4 regions of the Ruegeria sp. AF3 genome follow, and region 4 is predicted to be linked to each of the others. Evidence: riboswitches for the same ligand, from Rfam matches in the RefSeq annotation. Region 4 holds a riboswitch; each other region holds the start of a gene.
The links. A riboswitch is a leader RNA that binds a small molecule or an ion and turns the genes downstream of it on or off. The one in region 4 is predicted to bind cobalamin.
Positions count from the first base shown of each region.

Region 1: linked by a shared signal. The riboswitch ahead of ACR3FC_RS07335 (hypothetical protein) and the one ahead of ACR3FC_RS18075 (DUF4198 domain-containing protein) in region 4 are both predicted to bind cobalamin.
Region 2: linked by a shared signal. The riboswitch ahead of ACR3FC_RS03895 (DUF1636 family protein) and the one ahead of ACR3FC_RS18075 (DUF4198 domain-containing protein) in region 4 are both predicted to bind cobalamin.
Region 3: linked by a shared signal. The riboswitch ahead of ACR3FC_RS13640 (ABC transporter substrate-binding protein) and the one ahead of ACR3FC_RS18075 (DUF4198 domain-containing protein) in region 4 are both predicted to bind cobalamin.

Region 1 covers NZ_JBQFJM010000001.1:1,449,301-1,454,573, forward strand. Annotated here, with positions in the region: gene ACR3FC_RS07315 (bifunctional 2',3'-cyclic-nucleotide 2'-phosphodiesterase/3'-nucleotidase) at 1-149, shown strand, start outside; RNA gene ffs (signal recognition particle sRNA small type) at 189-287, shown strand; gene rsgA (ribosome small subunit-dependent GTPase A) at 446-1,474, shown strand; gene ACR3FC_RS07330 (alpha/beta hydrolase family protein) at 1,511-2,368, opposite strand; cobalamin riboswitch at 2,502-2,720, shown strand; gene ACR3FC_RS07335 (hypothetical protein) at 2,812-3,219, shown strand; gene ACR3FC_RS07340 (protein-tyrosine phosphatase family protein) at 3,211-3,723, opposite strand; gene ACR3FC_RS07345 (DNA polymerase III subunit gamma/tau) at 3,896-5,273, shown strand, end outside.
Region 2 covers NZ_JBQFJM010000001.1:781,875-787,147, reverse strand. Annotated here, with positions in the region: gene cobN (cobaltochelatase subunit CobN) at 1-1,213, opposite strand, end outside; gene cobW (cobalamin biosynthesis protein CobW) at 1,217-2,272, opposite strand; gene ACR3FC_RS03895 (DUF1636 family protein) at 2,277-2,651, opposite strand; cobalamin riboswitch at 2,746-2,950, opposite strand; gene ACR3FC_RS03890 (NAD(P)-dependent oxidoreductase) at 3,053-4,048, shown strand; gene ACR3FC_RS03885 (hypothetical protein) at 4,887-5,273, shown strand, end outside.
Region 3 covers NZ_JBQFJM010000001.1:2,706,413-2,711,685, reverse strand. Annotated here, with positions in the region: gene ACR3FC_RS13665 (GFA family protein) at 1-311, opposite strand, end outside; gene ACR3FC_RS13660 (2-hydroxyacid dehydrogenase) at 332-1,318, opposite strand; gene ACR3FC_RS13655 (SH3 domain-containing protein) at 1,517-1,978, shown strand; gene ACR3FC_RS13650 (NADPH:quinone reductase) at 2,090-3,079, shown strand; tRNA gene ACR3FC_RS13645 (tRNA-Gln) at 3,170-3,244, shown strand; cobalamin riboswitch at 3,406-3,597, shown strand; gene ACR3FC_RS13640 (ABC transporter substrate-binding protein) at 3,751-4,755, shown strand; gene ACR3FC_RS13635 (FecCD family ABC transporter permease) at 4,752-5,273, shown strand, end outside.
Region 4 covers NZ_JBQFJM010000002.1:319,303-324,575, forward strand. Annotated here, with positions in the region: gene cbiQ (cobalt ECF transporter T component CbiQ) at 1-400, opposite strand, end outside; gene ACR3FC_RS18065 (cobalt ABC transporter permease) at 400-963, opposite strand; gene cbiM (cobalt transporter CbiM) at 960-1,571, opposite strand; gene ACR3FC_RS18075 (DUF4198 domain-containing protein) at 1,578-2,363, opposite strand; cobalamin riboswitch at 2,496-2,694, opposite strand; gene ACR3FC_RS18080 (ROK family transcriptional regulator) at 2,816-4,006, opposite strand; gene ACR3FC_RS18085 (substrate-binding domain-containing protein) at 4,196-5,215, shown strand.

The DNA of each region.
Region 1 (5,273 bases), on a different contig from region 4:
CGTTCTCGCTGATGCCGCAGCGGGGCGTGACAACAATTCTTCGAACAGGTCCGGGCGCCCCGAAATATTTGGATGAGTTGCGCAGGTTCGATCCCGTGTTGCTGGGCTCGGATGGCAGGGGATTTGAACGCATCCGCCTGACGCTCTGACGGGTTGTCTTTTCCCGTTGCCTTCCCTATATCCGGACTCGAGAGGTTGGCGCGGGCGAGCGCCTCGCCAACCTGGTCAGGTCCGGAAGGAAGCAGCCACAACGAGCCCCGCTTGGGTCGATGTCCAACCTCTCACTTCGTGAACCACAGCCACAGGAGGGCTTTATGATTGTAGTGAAAACCCTTCGGGCAGACTGGTTCTGATTCACCGGAATCACCGGACTGCCTGAACACACGACCTGCGGATGCGCGCGTGCCATCCGTTGGCATTGCTGTTTCTGAAAACAGGCAGATAAATGTCTTATACGCTTTCGGACCTGGGATGGTCCTCTTACTTTGCCGCGCAGCATGCGGTTTTTCCTTCTGACACGCCCTTTCGTATCGCATCGGTACATCGGGACCGTCTGATCGGGCTGAGCCCGGATGGTGATATCCCTTTGCTGACACCGGATAATCCGACCGGTTCATATGCCGTTGGGGATTGGGTCCTTGCCGACGCCGAAAACCGCGTGCGTCACATTCTGGACCGGCGCAGCCTGCTGCAACGCAGGGCTGCCGGTACAGGTGCCGCAACACAACTGATAGCAGCCAATGTCGATGTGTTGTTCATCGTCAGCTCGTGCAACGCCGATTTCAACCTGCCCCGGCTGGAACGTTATCTGGCGCTGGCACATCAGGCCGGATGTTATCCTGTCGTTGTCCTGACGAAAGCTGACCAGTCGGATGACCCCGGCAGTTTCTCGGGACAAGTGCAATCTCTGGACCCTTTTTTGTCGGTACTGGCGATCAATGCGCTGGACCCGGCAGATATCGAAAAGGTTCTGGCATGGTGCCCCAAAGGCCAGACCGGCGCGCTGGTCGGGTCGTCGGGCGTGGGTAAAACGACGCTCAGCAACGCCATGACGGATCAAAACCTCGCCACCTCTGGAATTCGCGAAGACGACGCACGGGGCAGGCACACGACAACGGTGCGCGCGTTGCACCGGATGGGTAACGGTGGCTGGCTGATCGACACGCCGGGAATGCGCGCATTGCGTTTGCTGGACGCTCAGAACGGAATCGACAACGTGTTCTCGGACATCACAGAGCTTGGCCAAAGCTGCCGCTTTTCGGATTGTCAGCACGAGACCGAGCCCGGCTGTGCCGTGCAGAACGCAATCGGCAAAGGCGTTCTTGATCCGGCGCGGCTGGACCGTTGGCGCAAGCTGCGGCGCGAAGATCAACGAAACTCGGAAACCGTTGCGCAATCGCGGGCGCGGGACAAGGCGTTCGGCAAGATGGTCCGCGGTGTCATGCAGGACAAGAAGCTTCGCAAACGGCCATAGCTGCAAGGTGTTATGGAAAACCTGCGTCGCGTCTGATCAGGCGATCAGGCGCGGCCAGACCGCTGCATTGCGCCGGGCAAATGCGCCTATGTGACCAATCTCCGGCAGCCCAAATTCGGCAGGCTTCAGAAGGTAGCGTCTGGCCCCGGGGCCATACAGATCGGCAAGGCGCCAAACCGCCTCGGGCGGAACCATCTGGTCGTCTTCGAACGTGAACAGATCCACAGGTGTTCCAGAACTGCCCCAATGCGCATCAGGCAAATTCTGCCCGATCTCGGGAACGTAGCTAAGAGGAGCTGTGCACCATTTGCGCCATTGCCAGTATACCGAGGCTGGCAGGTCCGAGCCAAACCCGATTGCTTTGCCAGGCAGATAGCCAAGCACCCGCACCATCAGCGGTGCATGGCCATACCAGAACAGCCCCGCCAACCCCCGATAGGGCCATGGGTGATCTTTCAAAGTCACCAGCCCCGAACACACACAGATCATACGGTCGATCTGATTGATATCCGGCTGCACCGGCCCCAGCATCGCACCGACCGAATGACCAATGGTCCAGTGCTGCGCCTTTGGAAACCGCCTGCGCATCTCGGCCCGTGCCGCAGGCATATCGATCAACGCCCAATCCGCCATTGTTGCACGCGCGTCTTTCAGGCGGCCGACCAACGAAAGCCCGTAGTCCCGATAGTCATAGGTCAGGCAAGCCATCCCCCGCTTGGTAGTCAGCCATCGCGCAAAATGGCGATAATAGTCACGCGGCACACCTGTAGCACTGTTCAGCACAACAACGGTTTCCGGCTCACCCACAGGCCGGTACAACCGCGCCGACAAGGTCACGGACCCTGACGGAAAGCTGAAATCTTCGATCAACACCGTCTGTTCCGTATCCAACATGATCCCCGGCTTTCACTGAAACAATCGGTTTGCCTGCCTTCAATGCCGACGACACTAGGCCGGAACATAATCCGCATCCAGCATGACCAAACGTCCGGCCTAAAGATCGGCTTGACTCGGAACGCGATCAGACGCTAGCGGTTGTGTGATGGTTTCCGGCCCCTACAAGAGGTCGGGATGAAAAGGGAACACGGTGCGGTTTGTCTGGTCACACAGACATCAACCAAGTCCGCGACTGCCCCCGCAACTGTAAGCGGTAAGCAATGCCGAAATACCACTGGCCTATGGGCTGGGAAGGTCGGCAGAGCAATGACCCGCAAGTCAGGAGACCTGCCATCGGAACTGAAACCGAAACTCGGGCGGGGTGTCCGGGCAGGTCCTGACGGCGAAATGCTGTCCCACCTGCCCCAATATTCCAGCCCACCACGCGCGGAGGGCGCAGGATGATCTGGAAGACAAAATCACACGAATACAGCGCAACGGTGTGCCAGCGGACAGGGAAAACCTGCCCGGCTTTGGCGCGACTGGCCCGCTCGATTTCGGAAGCCATGGCGCAGGCGGTTTCGGCCACCAGCGAGGATTTCGAATTTGAAGGCAGCAGCGCGCTGTCACATTGCGCAGAAGGGTGCATGGCAACGATCAGAGCGCGATCCGGCAGCGTTCGCATTTTCTGTGGAACACACCCTGACACGGCAACTCGGGATCTGGATGCCTATGCTGATTTGATCTTTGGACCTACATTCAGCACGCTGCCCTCGGGCACCATCGCGAACCTGCCTTGCGCCATGATCGAGGTTTCGACGATCCGCCCCCAAAAAACCGGCTACGCGCCACAGCAGCTTTCAGCTTGATCCCACTTCCACCTGTGCCGGGGTGATCCGGGACGCCCAGGCCAGCTGCGCATCGGTTTCGACAGCGCAGGGGCGCACGGCCCGCAAGCGGTCCAGTGCGTCGCTGGCGCGTTCACCGCATTCAACCATCAGTCGCAGAACAATCATCCCGGATCTGCCACACCCCCCACGGCAGTGTACAAGGACCCGGCCACCGCCCGACAGTGCGTGTCGGGCCGTGGCGCTGACCTCTGGCCAGGCCTTCCGAACCGCTTGCGTCGGTGCTCCAAAATCTTCGATCGGCAGGTGAACCCACCGGCTGGCCCGGCTTTGGATGTCACTGCCAAAGTGCTGCGCGCCATCCTGAAGCATTTCGACATCCGTCGTCATTGAAATCACAAGGCCTGGTTTCCACGCCGCAATCGTATCCAGATCGGTGGCGTAATCCCCGCCACGCCCTGGCATTGAAGTAAGGGCAAGCGTTCCGCCTCCGACCTGCAGAGCAAAAATGACCAGCTGCGACATGAAGTGCGTCCTCCCCCAAGGTACTCTTTACAAAATGAGTCATTAAATCCGCTGGTCCAGTTTAGTTGGAAACCAGTCCGTTTCTGAAACAAAAAATCATCTCGCCCCACAGTGGACGCGGACTGCCGCCGCCACTACGCTGTGCCGAAGCACCGAATCCGAGCGAGTAGACATGACAGACACGCCCAGCCCCGCCTATCAGGTTCTCGCCCGCAAATACCGCCCGGAAACCTTTGCCGACCTGGTGGGTCAAGATGCTATGGTGCGCACCCTAAAAAACGCTTTTGAGGCCGACCGGATTGCGCAGGCCTTTATCATGACCGGCATTCGCGGAACGGGAAAAACCACCACGGCGCGGATCATCGCCAAGGGCATGAACTGCATTGGACCGGATGGAACCGGAGGGCCGACAACAGAGCCTTGCGGTCAGTGCGAGCATTGCGTCGCAATCATGGAAGGTCGCCATGTCGATGTGATGGAAATGGATGCGGCCAGCCGTACCGGCGTCAACGATATCCGCGAGATCATCGACAGTGTCCGCTATCGCGCCGCCAGCGCGCGCTACAAGATCTACATCATCGACGAGGTTCACATGCTCTCGACCAGCGCATTCAACGCGCTGCTCAAGACGCTCGAGGAACCGCCCGCACATGTGAAATTCATCTTCGCGACCACCGAGATTCGCAAAGTGCCGGTCACGGTTCTGTCGCGGTGTCAGCGCTTTGACCTGCGCCGGATTGAGCCCGAAGACATGATCGGTCTGCTGCGCAAGATCGCCGGGGCCGAGGGCGCGCAGATTGCCGACGACGCACTGGCGCTGATCACCCGCGCTGCAGAAGGGTCGGCCCGCGACGCGACCTCATTGCTCGATCAGGCAATCTCGCACGGGGCCGGTGAGACGACGGCAGATCAGGTCCGTGCGATGCTGGGTCTAGCGGATCGAGGTCGTGTTCTGGACCTGATGGACATGATCCTGCGCGGTGACGCGGCAGGAGCGCTTACTGAACTGAGCGGGCAATATGCGGAAGGCGCAGACCCTCTGGCTGTGCTGCGCGATCTGGCCGAAATCACGCATTGGGTGTCCGTCGTAAAGATCACACCCGACGCGGCCGAAGACCCGACGGTTTCCCCCGACGAACGCACACGGGGCCAGCACATGGCCGAGGCTTTGCCGATGCGGGTTCTGACCAGGATGTGGCAGATGCTGCTGAAGGCGCTGGAGGAAGTCTCTGCGGCGCCCAACGCGATGATGGCCGCCGAAATGGCTGTTATCCGACTGACGCATGTCGCCGATTTGCCCAGCCCCGAAGAGCTGATCAAACGGCTGCAAGACGCCCCACCTTCGCCCCCCGGCGGGCCGGGCGGGGGCATGTCACTGTCCCGGCAGGCCCCGGTGGCAACGCAATCCAACGCGACCCCACCGCCTGCCTATGCATCGCTCCCGCGCGGCGCGGGTGGTGCACCGGTTGCCGCGCTGGCGCAGGATGCCCAGACGGCCCTGGCCCGCTATCCAACCTTCGGACATGTGGTGGAACTGATCCGCACAAACC
Region 2 (5,273 bases), on a different contig from region 4:
CTGAGGCCAACGCGTCGAGACCGACCGCATGGGCCATCTGCCAGTCTTTGCCGGGATATGTGGACAGTACCAACGCGGGGATCTGGTCTGCCTTGGGTTTATCACTCAGAGCAAGCCAGCCAGATACCCGGTCGATGATCGCCTCGATCCGGTCCGGCTCGGCCCGATGCGCAAAACGCGAGTATTCCAGATGCGGATCGCGCTTGCCCGGCTCTTTGAAGGAGGCAATGCCTGCTGATATTCGCCCGTCCACTTCGGGTAATACCACGTGCATGGCGAGGTCGGCAGGCGACAGGCCGCGTTCGGCCTCGGCCCAAGCCTTGCGTCGCGAGGTGGCGAGGGCGACCTGAAACACCGGCACATTCGCCGCGTCCAGAGGCGACGTGCCAGACGCGCCCTTACCCGAGAATGAAGTGGCGTTGATGATGGCCGATGGTCTGAGGGCAACGACCTGTTCCCTGAGCCAGTTGGCAGCGGCCGGGGCCTTGAGCGACGGGGCGAACAAACCCACCGCCTGGAGCCCGCGGGCGCGCAGGCTGCGGATCAGGGCCGCGACCGGGGCTGTGTCTGCTGATGTCAGATAAGCGCGGTAGAAGGTTACGAGAATGCGTTTAGCATCGTTCTCGAACGCGCAATCCACCGGGATGACACCCTGTTCCGGGCACCACGCACCGCATTCGGGCACGGTTTTCGCGCCCATCACCGGGCCGGCATAAAGCCCTGCTGCTAACGCCATCTGGGCCAATGCGGCCTGCGCGGCGACTTCTCCGCCGGTATCACACAGATGTGCCAGCCGCCGCAGGGTCGAGAGGGGCAGGGTCGAATACTCATCCAACCGAGTGTCTTCGCGCCCATCCGCCGGTAAAACGGCCAGCGCGATGCCTTTGGCCTGTGCCAGTGCCAGAACCCGTTGCAACCCGTAAGACCAATAGGGCACGCCACCGATCAGACGGATCAGGATGCCCTTTGCGCCTTCAAGTGTCTGTTCAACATAGGTGTCGACGGACAGTGGGTGTTTCAATGCTGCAAGATTGGCCAGTCGCAAGGTTGGCATCCGCCCCTCAGGTCCGCCGCCGCGATGCCAGCCCGCCGCGAAAGCGCCCAGGTCACTGTCGGAAAAGGACAGTACAACCAGATCAGCCGGGCTTTGGCCCAGATCGGTTGGGGTCTCGGTTTCCTCGAGCCCGTGGCTTTCGCGAAAGACGACGTGCATGACTTACTCGGCAACCTCGGTCACACCCACTAGGATATCACGGATCTCAGCCTCTTTGATGTCGTCATGTTCGGCAATGACGACCAGGCGCGAGCGGCGCTCTTCACCGGGCTCCCACGGGCGGTCGTATTGGTGACGAACCCGTACGCCGACAGCCTGAACCAGCAGGCGCATCGGTTTGCCAGTGACGGCGGCATAGCCTTTGACGCGCAGGATATTCAGCTCAGTTGCCAGACGTTCAATCCTGGCAACCAGTTCCGCCGGGTCGGTCTGTTCCGGCAACTCGACGATGATGCTTTCGAAATCGTCATGCTCATGATCGTGATGGCCATCGTGATGTGACGGGCGCGCGTCCATGTCATCTTCGGCGGCAGCCTCAAGGCCAAGCACGACACGAACGTCGACGACACCCTCGGCAACCTCGACGACGGGAAGCGGGCGCGGCGCCTCAGCGGCGATGATCTGTTTAGCTTTCGCGACACCTTCGGGACCTGCCAGATCGGGCTTGGTCAGCAGGATGATATCCGCGCACGAGATCTGATCCTCGAACACCTCGGACAAGGGTGTTTCGTGGTTGATCGAGTCATCAGCCAGCCGTTGGGCATCCACCGCTTCAACGTTCGGAGCAAAGCGACCGGCGGCCACGGCCTCGGCATCGGCCAGCGCAATAACGCCATCAACGGTGATCTTCGAACGGATATCAGGCCAATCAAACGCTTTCAGCAGCGGTTTGGGCAGTGCAAGGCCGGATGTTTCGATCAAAATGTGATCCGGGCGCGGTTCCAGCGCCATCAGCGCCTCGATGGTCGGGATGAAATCATCGGCCACGGTGCAGCAGATGCAGCCGTTTGCCAGTTCCATGATGTTTTCCGCAGGGCATTCCGGAATCGCGCAGGACTTCAGGATGTCGCCATCAACACCCACATCGCCAAACTCGTTAACAACAATCGCAAGGCGCTTGCCCTGCGGGTTCTGCATCAGATGGCGCACCAGCGTGGTTTTGCCCGAGCCCAGAAAGCCGGTGATCACAGTGACGGGGAGTTTTTCAAGGTTCGACATGATCTCAGGCTCCAATCGGGGGAATGCGCGAGGCGCAATTTTTGCGGAAATGTTCAGGACGGTCGCGCCATTTCACCAGACCATCGCCTGTGGCCAGATACTTAGTCGCGCCATCGATGATGACATCGACGTGATCGATTTCGTTCAGATTCTCGTAAACAAAGGTCCAGCGATCCGGCCCGCCCCGAAGAACGATGGAACAGCCCTGATCGCAGTTCGAAAGGCATTCGACCGGTTTCAGAGTGATACCATCCGGCAGGACAGCCTGTTCCAGGGCCTTGTGCAACAATGTGCCGGGTCGCTCAGCGTCATCCTCGACGGGCAGACCCCGGCGGCAAGTCGTGCAGACCAGTAGCTCTACCGGTGCGTTCTCGGTCATGTCTCTCATCCCCCCAAATCCTCTTCGCGGGGGACGGGGTTTCATGCGGGCACCACGTCTGCACATGGACCCGACACCGGAACACCCCGCCCGGTTTCAACTTCGGGTGTTGGCAGGTCTCCCGGCTTGCGGATGCCAGAGCGGTCGCTCTGTCGGATGTCCCGCCTTCCCGGCACAGGCCAGTGGCATTGGGCATCCTCTCCGGTCACGGTCGCGGGGGCGGCTGCGCTTGGCGGATGAACCGTTGACGCATTCCCTTTTCATCGGCTGTCGCCGACACCAACGAAAGGGACATGCGGCACCGCTGACCCGCTTGTCAAGCGGTTCGCGCGCAACAAATAAGCCAAGGAGAAAAAAGCGACCTGTAGGCGTCGTTCGGCGGCATGAAGAATGTGTTCGGTATGTGGTCGCATGACGGGAAAACGACGAACTTGGAGATGCGTCATATGAAAGTGGGATTTATCGGTCTGGGTAACGTAGGCGGCAAGCTTTCGGGATCCCTTTTGCGCAACGGCATTGATCTGACTGTGCATGACCTGAACGCGGATCTGGTGGCCGAGTTTGTCGCCAAAGGTGCAAAGGCGGCTGAGGGGCCCGCCCAGTTGATGCGCGATTGCGATGCGGTGATCACCTGTCTGCCGTCTCCGGCAGCATCGGACGCAGTCATGCAGGAGATGTTGCCCGAAGTGGGCCCCGGCAAGATCTGGATGGAGATGTCGACCACGGACGAGGCCGAAGTCAAACGCCTAGGTGCCGAAGTCATATCGCGCGGCGGTGCGGCCGTCGATTGCCCGGTTTCTGGCGGGTGCCACCGTGCCGCGACGGGCAATATCTCGATCTTTGCGGGCTGTAACCGGGAAACGTTTGAACGAATTCTGCCGTTCCTGACGACAATGGGTCGTCGGGTTTTGCACACCGGCGAACTGGGCTCGGCCTCGGTGCTGAAAGTGATGACCAATTATCTTGCCACCGCCAACCTGATCACCTGCGCCGAAGCACTGGTTACGGCAAAGGCTGCGGGGATGGATCTGAACACGACCTATGAGGCGATCAAAATCTCGTCCGGCACGTCCTTCGTGCACGAAACCGAAAGTCAGGTCATCTTGAACGGGTCGCGCGATATTTCCTTCACCATGGATCTGGTGAAGAAGGATATCGGTCTGTTTCAGGAGGTCGCCGACCGCGCCGGGGTGCCGCTGGAAATAAACCCGGTGATGATCAATATCTTTAACGATGGTATCGCACGCTATGGCGAACGCGAGCTTTCACCAAATATTATCAAGCGGCTGGAAGAGGCAACCGGCCTGGATATCACCGCCCCGGGCTTCCCTGCCGAAATGACGGATGATGAGCCGGAGGAGCCGGGATACGAGGTTGTGCCACAAGGGCGCGCCTGAACGTAAAGCACATACCAGACAAAATCGGGCCCCTTGAACGAGCAGGGGTAGGCAGGAGTTCCGAAAAACACGCCATATCTGGCCCGCAATTCGACAGAATCGCGGGCCTTGAACGTCTTGAAATACCGAGCGTCGCACGCGTGTACTGCGGGGTTAAGTCAGCGATTTTGATGTGATTGGAGGCGAGTACCGGACCCGCTACCATTTTGCTAAGCCATTGAATACCCATAGTTATCGGGAGCGAGGTTGGCTTGTGTGTCTCACTTTGTGTCACACAAGCTGGAGATTGGTTCGGGTAATGTCAACGCCCAAAAAGCGATGGCAAAGGGTGCTAACCTCTAGTGTCGAAGTCTGATGGACTAGATACTTCCCAGAAGCCCGGCTAAGGAGCCAAGCAAACAACACAGACAGAAGTGAGGGGTATGGGGGAAGTGGGTTCGACAAAGAAGATAGATAGGTGCGCGCAAAAATATGTCGGATTTTCGTAATGAACCAAGACCGGAGCCAAGAGTTTCTGAGGCACATTAGGCAAGCTATAGAAGAGGCTAACCTACCCGATCAAGGAGCCGCGCAGTCTTGGGCTTTCGAGCCGTATCTACAACTCAACAATGAGCAAGCTCAGGCTAGGTTGGATGCCACGCTAAAGGGGCTTTGCGCACATTGGCAAGCAAGCTACGCACGCAAACGTAATCAACAAGAACAGCAAAAGTTCAGTGATTGCGCAGGGACTGTGCTTGTCAATGTGTTACGGGCCCATGTGAAGAAATGCGGAATGTCTGTAGGAATAGGGCGGCAGAAGCAGCGCCTTGATCGTGAGAGCAGGTATAGACCGGCATACATGACTACCCATCGCTTCCGCATGGCACTTGATTGGCTGTTGAGTGCAGACCTCATATGCATCACCGCGGATGGATACCAATACGGGGACAATGCACAGCATACCCGTTTTGCAATGACGCCAACGTCGATAAAGGCACTGTACACAGAACAGCTGACCATGAGTGCCTTCAAGACTGCAGAGCCAGATGAGGTGCTGATACTAAGGGATAGCGAAAAGCAACCTATTAAGTACCATGACACAGGGCCGACCCATGCCATGAGGGCCGCACTTCACTTGATCAATGAGGTTAATGGGCAGGCTGACATTACCTCAATAAAGCCCTTGGGGTACGAAGACATAAGCAAGGATTACGCAGACCTAGCGTTTTCAGAGAATGCAAAGTAC
Region 3 (5,273 bases), on a different contig from region 4:
CGTGTGGTCCAGCATTCATATGTCGGTGTGAATTGGTCAGGCGCGTCAAGGCTCCCCAAATACACTTCGACTTCGGCACCGCTTCGGGCAAATACCGGAGATCCGCAATCCGGGCAAAAGTACCGGTCAGAATAACCTTTCACATTGCCGGTGATCTTAACCGCATCCGCCGGGAAAATGGCTGCCGCATAAAACAACGCGCCATGGTGTTTGCGGCAGTCCAGACAATGGCAAATCCCGACGCGAAGAGGACGGCCCGAAGCCTTGATGCGCAGATTTCCACAGCGGCATCCCCCTTCAAACAAATCCATCCATGATCCTTTCCGACGCGTCAGAGCATCGCAGGCACAACCTGATCCGGTGGGCGGTGGCCATCCTCGAAGGTTTTGATGTTGATGATAACCTTTTCACCCATCTCAACCCGCCCCTCCAGCGTGGCCGACCCCATATGCGGCAGTAGAACCACGTTGGGCAATTGCCGCAAGCGCGGGTTCACACTGGTTCCCTGTTCGTAGACATCCAGCCCCGCGCCCGCAATTTCCCCCGTACGGATCATCCGGGTCAAAGCGTTCTCGTCAATAACCTCACCCCGCGAAGTATTTACGATCACTGCCGAGGGTTTCATTAGCTTCAGGCGGCGCGCGTTCATCAGGTGGAAGGTCGACGGCGTCGATGGACAGTTGATCGATATCACATCCATACGCGCCACCATCTGATCCAGACTTTCCCAATAGGTCGCCTCCAGTTCTTGCTCAATCTCTGGGCGCAATCGGCGGCGGTTGTGATAATGGATCTGCATACCAAACGCCTTGGCGCGGCGGGCCACGGCCTGTCCGATCCGGCCCATACCCAGAATTCCCAGTCGCCGCCCGCCAATGCGACCACCCAGAAACGCGGTGGGTGCCCACCCGGTCCAGTCGCCTTGCTGCATGACGCTCAACCCTTCGGGAATGCGCCGTGTGACAGCGAGAATCAGGGCCATGGTCATATCTGCCGTGTCGTCGGTCAGCACACCGGGCGTGTTGGACACCAATATGCCGCGCTGCCGCGCCGTCGCCACATCGATATTGTCGACACCAGCCCCGTAATTGGCGATCAGCCGCAACTTTTCACCCGCCTGACCCAATAGCCCGCCATCAATGGTATCGGTCACCGTGGGCACCAGCACATCGGCATCCTGCACCGCTGCTACTAATTCCTCACGCGTCATTGGGGTGTCGTCGTCGCGCAGGCGCACGTTAAACAATTCGCTTAACCGGGTTTCTACTGCCTCAGGCAACCGTCGCGTAACAACAACACTTAAACGTTCTCTTGGCACCTCGGCTCTCCCACTGCTTTGCAAACGGACGCGCGCCATGGCATCGTGGCGCAGGATAAGGCGGGGCACAAGAACCCCAATGGCATTGAGTCGACCTTTTTTCAAAACCGGATCAACAGGCATAAGAGCGGGCAGTCAGTGAGTGGCATTCTACCTGTAAAACGCCGATCTCTGGCGGCAGTTTCCGTATTTCTGGTCATGTTCGGTGTCTGTGCCGCACATGCCGAGGTAAAACGCGGTTCGGTCACCAACCTACCCCTGCCCCGCTATGTTTCGATGAAGGCAGCCGAAGGCAACGTGCGACGCGGACCATCCCTAACCCACCGAATCGACTGGGTATTCAAACGGCGCGGCATGCCGCTGCAGGTCACCGCCGAATACGGAAACTGGCGCAAGGTTCAGGACCGCGACGGCGCGGGTGGCTGGGTTCACTATGCCTTGTTGTCTGGCGTTCGAACGGTGCTGATCGAATCCGAGATGCTGCCTGTTTATGCCCGCCCCGATCTAGCCTCGCCCGTGAACGCTCATTTCGAGACCGGAGTAGTGGCGCGCCTTGGAACCTGTTCGCAGGACTGGTGCCGGATCACCGCTGGCGGATACCGTGGCTGGACATTGAAATCGAACCTTTGGGGCGTCGATCCTTCCGAAATTCGGGAATAGGCGAAAGACGAATTCCGGTATCCGCGGTTGCGCATCGCCCTGAAAAAGCGCGACAAGGTGTTTGAGTTACCGGCCCAATCGCCGCTTAACTCGACCTAAATGGAGGACGCTATGCGCGCAGTCACTTATTCAGCCTTCGGAGACGCTGTCGATGTCTTGCGTATACAGGATATTCCCCTGATCCAGCCTGAACCAGGTGAAGTCACGGTCGAGTTGTCCTATTCCGGCGTAAACCCCTCGGATATCAAGGCCCGTGCGGGAACCCGGCCGGGTGTCACGGAACCCCCGTTTCCGCTGATCGTTCCGCACAGCGACGGGGCTGGAGTCATCACAGCGGTTGGCGATGGAGTACCCGCGGCGCGGATTGGCCGGCGCGTGTGGATTTGGAACGGGCAATGGCAGCGCGCATTTGGTACAGCTGCCAGCCACATCACCCTGCCCGAATCTCAGGCTGTCGAACTGCCCGAGACAGTGTCACTTGAAACCGGGGCAATTCTTGGAATTCCGGGCCTAACCGCAAGCCATGCGGTGTTCTCGGGCGGCGCACCGGGCGGGCAAACCATATTGATCCATGGCGGGGCGGGCACCGTCGGGTATCTGGCTGTGCAGCTTGCCAAATGGGCCGGAGCCAAAGTGATCGCAACGGCCAGCGCCCGCAACTTTGACCGGGTCAAGGCAGCTGGTGCGGATGTCGTGCTCGACTACACCGGTGAACACCTTTCGGATCAGATCCTCGATGCAAATGATGGGCATGCAATCGGTCGAATCGTCGATGTCGAATTTGGACAGAACCTTGCCACCAACATTGCCGTCATCGCCGAAAACGGCCGTATCAACGCATATGGATCTGCCCGGAATATGACACCTGTCTTTCCCTTTGGACCCATGATGTTCAAGGCCGTGACGCTCGAAGCGGTTCTGATCTACCTGCTGCCCGCGGACTTGCGCGCCACCGCAATAAAGACATTACACAAGGCACTGACTGATGGCGCACTGATCTGCCCCGTTCACAAGGTCTTTACGTTGGAAGAATGCGCTGCGGCCCATGCGCTGGTACAAGAAGGCAACCGTACCGGAGCGGTGTTGATCGATACCAAATGAGGGGCCTTCAAAAAAAATTTACGGCGCTCGCTTTTTTTGCAAAACGCTCTTGAACCCTGCCATCAACAATCGTAGATAGCCGCTCACCGTTGGGGTGTAGCCAAGTGGTAAGGCAGCGGTTTTTGGTACCGTGTATCGTAGGTTCGAATCCTACCACCCCAGCCATGATTTTCCTATATATCACACACCGACGTCCTCGGGGCGGATTGTAGCGCCTTCTCAGCGGCTTGTCTGACGTCAGCACCATGTTGAGACGCGCAGGTTCATGCCCTTGGGAGAAAATGGGAAAGACCCCCGAGTTTTTTCTTGCCGCAGAGTAAGTGTTAAGGTACCCGCGTTTTACCGGTCCCGATGTGGCTAAGAGGGAATCCGAGGTGCCTTTTGGTGCCAACCGGAACTGCCCCCGCAACTGTAGGCGGCGAGCGCTGTCCATTCCGTCACTGGGCCATTTCGGTCTGGGAAGACAGGACAGACAAAGACCCGTCAGTCAGGAGACCTGCCGGTATGAAACCGAAACACACCGGGCGGGGTTGTCCGGGGAGGTTGCCGAAGAAACGCGCCGGGCGGGCTATGTTCCACTCTGCGCTCACAGCAGGCAGAAAAGCGTCTGTTGCTTCGGTAAATGCCCATTCACCCGTTCTCTGGTCATTGACACATGGAGATCGATTGTCATGTTTCTACGCACTGGCCTGATTGGCCTTTCCTTGCTGGCTACCAGCGCTGCCGCCGAAGGAAACTTTCCCTTAACCATCGAAAACTGCGGTCACTCGGTCACGTTTGACGCGCCAGTGACGTCGTCAGTCACGGTCGGCCAAGCCGCGACCGAGGTGCTTTATGCGCTGGGTCTGAGTGAGCAGGTTCTTGGAACCTCGGTCTGGTTCAACGAGGTGCTGCCTGAATATGCCGAGGTGAATGCCAAGGTAGAGCGTCTGGCAGACAATGATCCCAGCTTTGAAAGCGTTGTTGCCAAGCGGCCGGGACTGGTCGCAGCGCAATATGAATGGCATGTCGGACCCGAGGGCATCGTCGCCACGCGTGAGCAATTTCACGAACTGGGTATTCCAACTTACGTGATGCCTGCGGATTGCGTCGGCAAAGACAATACGGTCGGCGGCGATGGCACCCGCCTGCAAGCGTTCTCGACCGATACGCTGTATCAGGGTATCGAAGAACTGGCGGCAGCCTTTGATGTGTCCGAACGCGGCACGGACCTGGTTGCCGAGTACAAGGCCCGTGAAGCCGCAGCCGTCGCCAAGGCGCAAGCCGTGAAGCTGGACGATGTGTCCGCCGTATTCTGGTTTTCCTCTCCTGAAATGGAAAGCGATCCGTTTGTGGCCGGGCAGAAGGGCGCACCGGGATACATGATGAGCACATTGGGCATCCGCAACGTCGTCGAGACGGATGAAGAATGGCCAACAGTGGGCTGGGAAACCATTGCCAAGGCCAATCCGACGGTGATCGTGATTGCCAAGATGGACCGCCGTCGCTTTGCTGCGGACGACTACCTGAAAAAGCTGGAGTTCCTGCGCGCTGATCCGGTGACCAGCCAGATGGATGCGGTCAAGAATGACCGGATTGTCGTTATGGATGCGCAGGCCATGGACGCCACCATCCGCGCAATCCCGGCACTGGAGGATCTGGCCGAGAAGCTGGATACCATCGGAAACAACTTGTGAACGAGGTCGCCGCAATCTTTCGGCAGGGTTTCAAGGCCGCGTGCCTAACTGTGCCACTGTTGATTGCGGCGGTCCTTGCGGGCGCGATGATCGGGGAAACCTCGTTGTCGCCCGATTTGGTTCTCTCCGTTCTGGTCAACAAGCTGGCCGGAGCGGACCTGCCCGTCGACCCAATTGATCAGGGTATTATCTGGAGCTACCGGATTCCTCGCGCTCTGGTCGCTGCGTCCTGCGGTGCCGGTCTGGCTGTCGCAGGGGTCGTGTTGCAGGCATTGCTGCGAAACCCGTTGGCTGACCCTTATATTTTGGGCATTTCTGCCGGGGCCTCGACGGGTGCCGTGGCTGTTACCATCGCTGGTTTGGGCGGGGGAGCTTTGTCGCTGTCTTTTGGCGCGTTCAATGGCGCGCTTTTGGCTTTCGGTTTTGTCGCGTTGCTGGCCCGAGCCTCCGGCGCAGGCGGCGGGCGGGCTGCGACGGCGAAAATCGTTTTGGCGGGAATTGCCGGGTCTCAGTTGTTC
Region 4 (5,273 bases):
CGACCAGCACCATAATGGACAGGATGACCGCGTTGGCCGTCAAGGCGATCTCGACCGCTTTCCAGAAGCCCTGCCAGCTTGCGGGAAACCCCCAGAGCGTAAACATCGGGTCGCCGGGCATGGAGAATGGCAACAACACCAGCATGAACAGGATGAACCCGTCCATCATGGCCATGCGTTTCAATGTCTTCCGCCAGGGCAGACGCGACGCGGCAAGAAGCGAAAGGGACACCGCCAGAGCCGCGCACAGCGCTGTCAGCGAGGACACCGCCACTGTCACCACCGCGAAGACAACCGCCATAACGATCCGCATCCTAGGATCAAGCGGGTTGATCGCGCCGCGCCGCTGCGCGCCCGCTTTGACCAGCGTGCTTTCCTGTTGTCCCAGAACATGCGCCATCAGGCCGCCAGCTTGCGGCGTGCCGCAAAGTAAAAGCCCAGACCAAACAGACCGACAATATATCCGATCCCACCCAGAACAGTTTGCAGATCATTTTGTTCGCGGTAAGCCGCGATTTCCCGACGCAGCGGGCGCAGCTCATCCCGCACGGCCCTGGCAATGACCTGTTGTTGTTCAGTGCTGAGCACCGCCGCTGTCTGGGCAGGTGCGTTTGTTGGCGGGGTATCAGGTTCCGCTTCAACGCCCATGATCCGGGCGACATCCGCAGCGGGCATGGTGACCTCGGCCACATGTCCGGCACCAAGGTTTGCAAAGAATGTATGGGCCACCGGCGCGTTTGGCGTGTAGATAAAAAACCCGTCTACATCTGTTACGATACGGCCCAGCTCGGCTCCGTCCGGGCCGTTGACGATGACCTCGGTATCGCTTGCCATGTCGCCGTTGGAAAAGCCGATTTCGCCTTCGATGGCGTCACCGGATTTAAACACTCCGGCTATGACCTTATGCGCCAAGGCAGGTAGGGGTGCGCAGCACAGCGCCAGAATGATTGCCAGATACCTCATGCGACCGCTCGTTTGACAAACAGCTCGGGCTTGACCTTGCGCGCCAGCAAAACCGCGAACCCGGTCAGGATCGCCTCAATCGCCATGACAGGAATATGTGCAAAGAAAACAATCTTAGCCGCAGGCAGGAAGGCATCCCCGGACAAGGCCAGTGAAAACGCAACCATGCCGGTTGTGGCGGCAATGGCAAAGGCACCGCCGACCCCGCCCCATATCGCACCTTGCAGCGGTGAGCCGCGGGCGATCAGGCGGCTAAAGATCAGTCCGGCCAGAACCGCGGGCAACGCGATGTTCAGGGTGTTGATCCCCAATACCGTCAACCCGCCAAAGCCAAAGAAGACGGCTTGCAGCAAAAGCCCGACGAACAGGGCCGGGAATGCGGCCCACCCCAGCAAAAGCCCGGCCATACCGTTGAGGATCAGGTGCACCGACGACGGACCAATAGGAACATGGATCAGCGATGCCACGAAAAAGCTGGCTGACAGCACCCCCGCAGTGGGGATGCGATCAAGATCCAGCGACCTGAGGCCCATGGCAATTCCACCCGCCGCAGCGACGGCACCGCCGATCACAACCGGGTTGGACAAGGCTCCGTCAACGATATGCATCTACGGTTACTCCAAATCCCAGGCGCGGATCCAGATGACCGCGTCCTGGCTGAGTTCTTTGCCGTTGTGTTCGGTCACGGGACCGGCGCCGAGCGCTGCAAAACCCCAATATCCGGCTTTCGGAACGCCGAACGTGAAATACCCGTTATCATCCGAAGTTGCGACCAATGCACCACCCGGCAACGGCGAGACGGTCGGGGCCGAAGCAGCCGTGCTTTCCATGTCCGGTTCTGCGGCCATGTACTCGATCTCGATCTCGGCACCCGCAACCGGTTGGCCTTCGGCCATAACCCGACCCGTAAAGGTCGAACCCGCGATGATGTTGGTCGGTTTGTTGAGCGGGATGATCTCAACCGGCAAGCCCACCGGGTTCATCCAGTCGGTCGGCAGTTCGTTGCGGTTCAGGAATGCCTTGGCGATCTGCTGGATATAGATATCCTCGGATTCCTCATAATAGGGCTGGGGAACTGTCACCAGCACATAGTCGCCCGACCGTTTGACGGGAACATAACCCTTGAATGCCGCGCCTTCGTTTTCGCCGCCGGTGAAACGCACGGGTTCCAGAGTGTCCAGCAGGTCGGTTTTCTGACCGTTGTGGATCACGTAGAATTCCTGCGGCTTGTCCAGATCCATGACATGCCCGTTCGAGAACGGATGCCAGAAGATCAGCTTGACCGGAACATTCCCCGGTGCGTCGATCATGGTGTCAGAGGTGTATTCCAGCAGGAAATGCGCATTTGCCATCGCTGGAAGCGCCATCGCCACAGCGGCTGCAGAAAGCAGCTTGGTCATCAATAGTCGTCCTTGTCCCATCGTACCAACCCCGGTACGAGATGCGTTTTGACTGCGGGGACGTCCAAGCCGAGCTGCTTTTTCAAGCATCCTGCTCCGACGCACATCCCGTCGCCGATTAGGAGTGCCTTTGTCAAAGGCACATGTCCGGCAGGTATCCTGACTTGCGGGTCAAAGCGTTGGGCTGGCCTTCCCGGATTAACTCCAGTGGCACTTCAGCCCTGCTCGCCGCTTACAGTTGCGGGTGCAGTTGCGGAATTGGGCCAAAGCCCGCACCGCATTCCCTATTGATTCCAGAGCACGCCCCGGAACCGGACATGCCGAGCGGCTTGCCAGACTTCTTCAGCATCCGTCAACGATCAATTGCGCTGGCTGTCAAAAAGTTCAGCGGGCAATGCCCTTTTTCCGGTTGATCCGCTTTGGATACAGGTCGGGGTTTTTCGGGGATGAACCTACCCTTCGAGCAGGTATCTTTCCGACAATGGCAAACTGGCCGCCCCCAATGACCGGGCATCCGGGCCCGCCGCCCCTGCCAGCACCAAGGGCCGTTCAAGCCCGGTCAGGTTCATATGGGATAGTTTGAGCTCAACCCTTTCCACCAGCCGCGCCTTGATATCAGCAGGCATCCAGCCATCAATCTTGACACATTCGAAATCGATCAGGCTGCAAGAAGAGACGATGGCATGGGCGATTCCGTACGCCGCCTGGTTCAGCCAATTCTCAAGGTGGGTTTCCGGTACGTCCCAATGCCGTGTCGTTTCCCAGATTGAGCCGGCTGTTTCGGCATTCCCACCAACTGCGCGCTCCAGCACATAAAGACTGGCGACATCTATCAATGGTTTCACTCCGCCTGCGTCGTCCGGCACAGGCAATGGACCAAGCGCACCGGCATTTCCCCGCCCTGAAAAGATGGAGCCGTTCAGAACCACCCCGCCTCCGATGAAGAAGCCGACATAGAAATACAGGAAATCTCGTGGGCCTTCTGCAGGGCCAAACACCAGCTCGGCACCGCAGGCCGCGGTTGCGTCGTTCTGCAAAAATACCGGCACGTCATAGCTTGCGGCTAGCGCGCCTTTCAGGTCCGCGTCACGCCACGGATCCATTTTTTCCTGAGGAACCTGCAATGTTTGTGCCCAGTCCCAAAGGTAGAACGGCATGGCAATCCCAAGGCCCGCGATTCTGCTGCGCGCCTCGGGCGACATTGACGCCATCACTTTGTCGAGGCTTTCTGTGGAAAAGCTCAATGTCGCCTCGGGCGTCGGAAAATCATAGGTCCGCCGCTCGCGGTGCCTGACGTTGCCAAGAAAATCCGTCAGCACCAGTTCGGTACTACGCCGCCCGACTTTGAGCCCAAAGAAATACGCGCCGTCCGGGTTCAGGCGCATGGGAACCGATGGCTGCCCGACTTTTCCCCGGATCGGTTCGCCCCGCAACAGCAACCCATCGTTCTCCAACTGGCGCATGATGACCGAGACCGTCTGCGCCGACAGGCCGGTCATGCGCGCGATTTCAGATTTTGCGAGGGCCTGATGGCGCCGGACCAGTGACAGGACAAGCCGTTCATTTCGGGCCCGCATTCCACTTTGGTTGGTGCCGCGCATGTCTGGCTCGCGTACGCCAGTAGTATTGCCCAGAGAGTTCATTGCAGACACGGCCATCCCCTTCATGACGACAATGTAAAAACCCTTCCTTTCTGTCAATAATAAATAAGAGTGATTTATTTATTGACTCGAAATTCGAATCTTGTGATGGTTTTCACGTTCGATCGGGCCGGTTTTCGCCCGATCAAACGTATGCCCGGACGGGCATTGGGAAAACTGGGAGGACTACCGATGAAACTTGCGAAACTTGCAGGCGCCACGGCGCTGGCGGTTACGGCCATGGCAAGCAGTGCAATGGCCGAAGGTGAAACCGTTTGCCTGATCACCAAGACGGATACCAACCCTTTCTTTGTTAAAATGAGAGAGGGTGCCACAGCCAAAGCCGAAGAGCTTGGCATGAAGCTGAAAGCCTTTGCCGGCAAAGTCGACGGAGACCACGAAACTCAGGTTCAGGCCATTGAAACCTGCATTCTGGATGGCGCAAAGGGTATCCTGCTGACCGCGTCGGATACGTCGTCTATCGTTCCAGCGGTGCAGCAGGCCCGCGATGCCGGGCTGCTGGTGATTGCGCTGGACACCCCACTTGAGCCTATCGACTCGGCCGACGCGACCTTTGCCACGGACAATTTCCTTGCGGGGCTTCTGATCGGACAATGGGCAAAAGCCACGCTGGGAGATGCGGCAAATGACGCCAAAATCGCCACGTTGGACCTTGCGGTCAGCCAGCCCACTGTGGATGTGCTTCGCAATCAAGGGTTCCTGCAGGGGTTCGGTGTTGATCTGGCCGATCCGAACGTGATTGGCGATGAAAACGACCCGCGTCTTGTTGGTAGCGATGTCACCGCTGGCAACGAAGAAGGCGGTCGTCGCGCCATGGAGAACCTGCTGGCCAAAGACCCGACGATCAACGTGGTGCACACCATCAACGAACCGGCGGCAGCGGGCGCTTATGAAGCGCTTAAGGCTATCGGGCGCGAAAATGACGTGTTGATCGTTTCCGTCGATGGCGGCTGCCCCGGCGTGCAGAACGTGGCGGACGGCGTCATCGGTGCAACATCACAGCAATACCCGCTGCTGATGGCATCGCTGGGCGTTGAGGCCGTCAAGAAATGGGCGGACGAAGGCGTGAAGCCCGAGAACACACCCGGTAAGGACTTTTTTGACACCGGTGTGGCGCTTGTGACGGATAAGGCCGCCGACGGCGTCGAGTCCATCTCGGTTCAGGAAGGCATGGACCTCTGCTGGGGTTAAGCTGAATGTTTGGAAGGCCGCTGCGCGGCCTTCCACTTATCAAAACCACCCACACGCC